Saccharicrinis fermentans DSM 9555 = JCM 21142: one gene and its partner. The protein of the gene in region 1 binds, or shares a complex with, the protein of each later gene. Links are inferred from orthologs where the notes say so. Each region holds a gene or a part of one and is shown on either strand. Other genes may lie near its edges. The genes, in order: CYTFE_RS0103540 and CYTFE_RS0115525.

Region 1 (3,187 bases):
CTTGCCCGAGACTTGGTTTTCAATGCATTCTACCAGCTCCTGAATAACAGAACCATTAAAACCATAGGGTTGTAATATTTCAAATAACACCAAGTGTTTATCGACAAAACGATCAACATGCTGTAAAGATATGAGTAGCTGACCATCCTGTTCAACCACCACTTCCTTTGTCAGTTCTTTCACTGAATCCTGAAAAAAACGACTGACCTGCTCCATATGCTTCATATTGCTTTGCATGGTATCCATAAAAGATGGATTTAGCTCCCGAAACAAGGGAAGTATCTGATGTCTCACTTTATTACGTAAATAAACAGACTCCAGATTAGAAGAATCTGTACGGTAATTCAATTTATGAACAGCACAATAATCCTCTATTTCACCACGAGAAAACGCTAACAAGGGACGAATAAGCCGACCTCGAAGCGGCTTCATGCCCACCAGTCCCTTAATACCCGTTCCCCTAGCTAAGTTTAAAAAAAAGGTTTCAATACTATCATCCTTATGGTGCCCTGTAGCGATCCAATCAAGACGCTCGGTCTTCAACAAGTCATGAAACCATGCATAACGAAGATCCCTAGCTGCCATTTCAATGGAGATTCCTTTTTCAGTAGCAAACTCAGTCGTATCAAATGATCTTTGATAGAGGGTCACACCAAGAGAGGCACACAAATCCACCACGTATTGCTCATCTCCATCAGATTCATCTCCACGCAAATTAAAATTACAATGCGCTGCACAAATAGCTACTTTTGCTGTATGTAAAAGGTGCAATAATGCAACAGAATCGGCACCTCCACTTAAAGCCACCAAGATCTTTTGTCCAGAGATATAAACACAATAATCATGTAAATACTGTAAAAATCGCTCATTCATAAGCTCCTTGTTTATCCTGGTTAAATAATTGAAAAATAGCTTTTGCTTTTAACAAGCACTCCTCATACTCTTTTTGGGGTACACTCTTTTGGGTGATAGCACTTCCCACCATAAAAGATACATATTGGTGAGCCGCATTATATAACAAAGTACGAATGACCACATTAAAATCAAAATCTCCATCCGGACTAAAATAACCTATTGCACCAGCATACACCCCTCTTTTACTCTCCTCATATTTCTCAATCAGCTCCATCGCTCTCACTTTAGGAGCACCAGTCATGGAACCGGCAGGGAACAAGGAGCGTATTGCATCAATTCCTCCTTTATTTTGATGAAGCGTTGCTGTAACGGTAGATATCATTTGAAACACCTGTGGAAAAGCATATACACCACAAAGTTCTTCCACTCCCACAGAGCCCTGCTCCGCAATATGCGACAAATCATTCCGTACCAAGTCAACAATCATTATGTTCTCGGAACGTTCTTTGGCATTCATAAACAATGCCCTTTTCAGACTGGTATCTTCACGCTTATCTTTACCCCTTTGGGCAGTTCCTTTAATGGGTTGACTGATAATTTTACCACCTTCTTTCTTGACAAACCGTTCTGGTGAAGCACAAAGAATATAATGATCCTCCGCCTTAAAAAAACCAGAAAAAGGAGTAGGAGATATTTCTACCAAACTATTATAGGTTGTAAAAGGATCCAAGACCACCTTTTCAGCATAAAACTCTATGCAGTAATTGAGTTCATAAACATCACCCCTATGAATATGATCTAAAATAGCTTCCACAGATCTACAATATTTGTCCTTATCAACCCTTGCTTTAAAACGGAGTGCAGTCTTTTCTTGAAAACCTTTGTTTTGACAATAAATAGTCGACATCATTTCCCGAACATCCTCTTTCGTGTTTACTCCCTCTAAATAACCAATAACCCAACGATTCTCCCGCTGCAAAATAATGAAACGCGGTTGGTAAAAACACGCTTTGTCAAAATTTAATCCATCCCTATTTACAGAACACAAATTCTCCAAGTCGTTTTTTAAATCATAACTCCAATAACCACAAAGCCAATCCCGGATATCTTCATTTAGTTTTTGAACAACATCAAAACCACCTCTTACTACATTTATATGATCCAGTCCCGCCAGAAAATCTATTGAATGATAATGAACTCCAGATCTCTTTGGTAGATAGTGGTCACAACTATCATAGACAGCACCATATTTAAATCTTCTGCAATATTGAACCACTTGATGTTTAAAATCCTTGGGATTATCAACATCAAAAGAAATATACTTTCGCATGGCGCAAATTTAGTTCAAAATGGAATAACAAAACACCGGAAAGCAAAAAAAAAGCATCTACAAATACATGCAGATGCTTTCATTTTATTTTCAGAAAAACTATCCTCGCTTACCTAGATACTCTGAGATACCCTCTTGCGAAGCTACCAATCCTTCGTCTCCTGCATGCCAATTAGCAGGACAAACCTCTCCATTTTCTTCGAAGAACTGCAAAGCATCAATCATTCTTAGGGTTTCATCAACACTACGTCCAAGTGGCATATCATTCACAACTTGATGACGCACAACACCCTCCTTATCAATCAAAAACAATCCCCTATATGCCATTGGAGTACCTTCAAAAACCATTTGTCCTTCTTCGTTATAATCATACTCTCCGGCCAATACGTCATAATTTTCAGAAATGGTCATTGCATTATCAGCAACCAATGGGAATTTAACACCCTTGATTCCACCTTCTTTTTTATCTGTTTGCAACCATTTCCAATGCGAAAAAGCCGAGTCTACAGAAACCCCAATTACCTGAACATTTCTTTTTTCAAACTCTTCAATCTTGTCCTGAAAAGCAATAATCTCGGTTGGACAAACAAATGTAAAATCAGCGGGATAAAAGAACAACACCACGTTCTTTTTACCTACAAATTGATCAAGAGAATAATTCTCAACCATTTCACTGCCATTAATAACTGCTTCTGCTTTAAAAGCGGGTGCTTTTTTTCCTACTAAAACTGCCATAATTTTTTTATTTGTTTATTTGATTCTGAAATATGATACAATTACACGTGAAACAAAAGATAATAAATTTTGTTCTTCACAAAGCGCAAAAAATCGATTAACAGGTTCATAAAATTATTCCCAAAGAATAGATACCCACTTCAAAATCTATTTAACCTACATTTATTTTATACATGCGTTATTTTTACCAATGGATTATCTAATTGAAAGTTCAACTATTTTCAAAATTACCTCCACGGCCTTTTCCATACTCTGTAATGGAACAAA
Region 2 (3,145 bases), 3.0 Mb from region 1 along the record:
CAATTGGATTCCTTTTTAAAGTTGTTTAATGTGGAGTTGCCCACCAATGCCCCTAAAGTAAATGGTTTATTTGGTTATTCATCCTATGATGCCGTGCAGCACTTTGAATCGATTCAGTTGAAAAATAAGGTAGATGAAGCATATGAGATACCGGAGATCAGGTATAATTATTATAAATATGTTTTGGCGTTTAACCATTTTTCAAACCAAATAAAGCTGATAGAAAATTTGCCTGAGGGTCAGGAAAGTGAGCTGGACGAAATTATGGAACTGTTGCATAATCGTACGGTGCCCAACTTTAGTTTTCATCCGGATGGGGAAGAAGTGTCTAATGTAAGTGATCATGATTATATAGAGATGGTGAAAAAGGGGAAAGAACATTGTTTTAGAGGAGACGTGTTTCAGATCGTACTTTCGCGGCAGTTTAAACGTAAGTATACCGGAGATGAGTTTAATGTTTATAGGGCTTTGCGTAATATTAATCCCTCTCCGTATTTATATTATTTTGATTATGGAAGTTATAAAATACTAGGTTCTTCACCTGAGGCTCAGTTGGTGATTCGTAAGGGTGAGGCGACGATTAATCCTATTGCCGGTACTTTTAAGCGTACAGGGAACGACATTAAGGATAAGGAGCTGGCTGAGCAGTTGAGCAACGACCCCAAAGAGAATGCTGAACATGTGATGTTGGTTGATTTGGCCCGTAATGATCTAAGTCGAAATTGTGAAAAAGTAAAGGTAAAGACTTACAAAGAAGTACAATATTATTCTCACGTTCTTCATCTTGTATCTGATGTGAGGGGGCAGCTCAAGAAGAGTTCCAATACTTGTAGGGTGATGGCTGATACTTTTCCTGCAGGAACACTTTCGGGAGCACCCAAGTATAAGGCTATGGAGCTGATTGATAAATACGAAAACCAAAACCGTGGATATTATGGCGGTTGTATTGGTATGTTAGGTTTTGATGGTTCTTTTAATCAGGCCATTATGATTCGCTCTTTCCTTTGTAAAAATAATACTCTGTATTATCAGGCTGGTGCGGGTGTGGTTTCGGCATCGGTTCCGGAAAGTGAGTTGGCAGAGGTGAATAATAAATTGGGGGCACTGAAAAAAGCAGTGGAGTTAGCTGCTGCGTTTTGATTTTTAATTGTTTTGAATATACAGACATGGAAAAAATATTAGTTTTTGATAATTATGATTCATTCACCTATAATCTGGTCCACTATATAGAGGAGATTGTGGGTTATAAGATAGATGTGGTACGAAACGACCAGATTTTATTGGATGAAATTGAAAAGTATGATAAAATATTGTTGTCTCCTGGTCCCGGTATTCCCAGTGATGCAGGTATTTTAATTCCCTTGATAAAAAAATATGGAGCCACAAAAAGTATCTTAGGGGTATGTCTGGGGCATCAGGCTATTGCAGAGGCCTTTGGAGGCTCTATCTCTAACTTGTCAACGGTATATCATGGTGTGGCCACGCCCGTATCTGTCATTGCAGAAGATGAGGTTCTTTTTAAGGATGTGCCCAATGAAATTAATGTGGGAAGATACCATTCATGGGTGGTGAACGAGGAGGATTTGCCAAGCTGTTTTACGGTCACTTCGCGTGATGAGGAAGGTAAAATAATGGGCTTGCATCACAACGAATACGATGTGAGAGGGGTGCAGTTTCATCCGGAATCCATACTTACTCAGCATGGAAAAAGAATGATCGAAAATTGGTTGAAGTCTTAATGAATCTATTGTCTAAAACCTTGTAGTTTGTAAAATTATGATTAAAGATATTCTAAAAAAACTCTTTGAATATAAAAAGTTGAGCCGTTCTGAGGCCAAAGAGATATTAATAGATATAGCCGCTGATAAATATAATGGATCTCATGTGGTTGCATTTCTTTCGGTTTATATGATGCGCCCCATAAGTGTAGAAGAATTAAGTGGCTTCCGGGATGCTTTATTGGAGCTTTGTTGTAAGGTGGATCTCTCAGATTTTGAGGCCATTGACATTGTGGGGACGGGCGGAGATGGAAAAAATACTTTTAATATCTCCACCTTATCTTCGTTTGTAGTGGCGGGTGCTGGATATAAAGTAACCAAACATGGTAATTATGGTGTTTCGTCGGCCAGTGGTTCGTCCAATGTGATGGAATATCTTGGGTATAAGTTTAGTAATGAGGAAGATGTTTTAAAAAGACAAACGGATAAAGCTGGAATTTGCTTTTTGCATGCACCTTTGTTTCACCCTGCCATGAAAGCGGTGGCTCCTTATCGCAAGGAGCTCGGTTTAAAAACTTTTTTTAATATGCTTGGCCCATTGGTAAATCCATCTTTCCCTAATAGCCAGTTACTGGGTGTGTATAGTTTAGAGTTGGCTCGTTTGTATCAATATCTGTTTCAGGATACCAATAAAAATTATACCATCATTCATAGTCTGGACGGTTATGATGAGATCTCGCTTACCGGAGATTTTAAGTCGATCACCAATGAGGGTGAACAATTGATTGCTCCGGAATATTTAGGTTTTAAACGGATTTGTCAGGAAGATATTTTTGGGGGAGATACGGTTCCTCAAGCAGCCCAAATATTTACAAATATATTAGATGGTAAGGGTACGGATGCGCAAAATTCGACTATTTTTGCCAATGCCGCTATGGCCATTAGTTGTATGGATAAGTCCAAATCAGTGGAGGATGCCATTGCTTTGGCTAAGGATTCTTTGCTCTCGGGAAGAGCCAAACAAACGCTAAAATCATTAGTCGCGTTAAGTGAATGATAGCGCATATTATTTTTAATGCAAGTTATCTGATGTGCAGATACTCAAATTCCGACACCATAAAAGATGAATATTTTAGATAAAATAGTTGCTCAAAAAAGAATTGAAGTGCTTCGTCAACAGGAATATACCACTGTAGAAAAACTGAAAGGTTATGATTACTTTCGGTCGGAAGTGCCTTCGTTGAAAGCTTTTTTACAGGATGAAAACCACAATGGTATTATATCCGAATATAAGAGAATGTCACCGTCCAAAGGCGTTATTAATAGTATGTCGACTGTTGAGGAGGTCGTGCCTATGTATGAGAGAGCTGGTGTAAGTGGTATCTCTGTATTAACCGACTCTGAATTTTTTGGGGGTAATAAGAGTG

Evidence for each region.
Region 2: the proteins of CYTFE_RS0103540 (region 1) and CYTFE_RS0115525 are in contact, whole or in part, in a solved structure (PDB 8RP0), measured with the Escherichia coli proteins. The link is inferred for Saccharicrinis fermentans DSM 9555 = JCM 21142 from one-to-one orthologs.

What each region holds. Positions count from the first base shown.
Region 1 is NZ_KI912107.1:826,713-829,899, reverse strand. The notes cover bases 26-2,880. They hold CYTFE_RS0103540 (anthranilate synthase component I family protein), read right to left. Parts: upstream 2,186-2,880; coding sequence 866-2,185; downstream 26-865. Other genes in these bases: CYTFE_RS0103535 (peroxiredoxin), read right to left, coding at 2,285-2,880; tilS (tRNA lysidine(34) synthetase TilS), read right to left, coding at 26-873. In the rest of the region: more of tilS, read right to left, coding at 1-25; more of CYTFE_RS0103535, read right to left, coding at 2,881-2,920; pepT (peptidase T), read right to left, coding at 3,116-3,187. UniProt on the Escherichia coli protein: Part of a heterodimeric complex that catalyzes the two-step biosynthesis of 4-amino-4-deoxychorismate (ADC), a precursor of p-aminobenzoate (PABA) and tetrahydrofolate.
Region 2 is NZ_KI912107.1:3,810,713-3,813,857, reverse strand. What follows is about bases 140-2,952. They hold CYTFE_RS0115525 (anthranilate synthase component II), read left to right. Parts: upstream 140-1,166; coding sequence 1,167-1,739; downstream 1,740-2,952. Other genes in these bases: trpC (indole-3-glycerol phosphate synthase TrpC), read left to right, coding at 2,842-2,952; trpD (anthranilate phosphoribosyltransferase), read left to right, coding at 1,777-2,775; CYTFE_RS0115530 (anthranilate synthase component I family protein), read left to right, coding at 140-1,140. In the rest of the region: more of CYTFE_RS0115530, read left to right, coding at 1-139; more of trpC, read left to right, coding at 2,953-3,145. UniProt on the Escherichia coli protein: Part of a heterodimeric complex that catalyzes the two-step biosynthesis of 4-amino-4-deoxychorismate (ADC), a precursor of p-aminobenzoate (PABA) and tetrahydrofolate.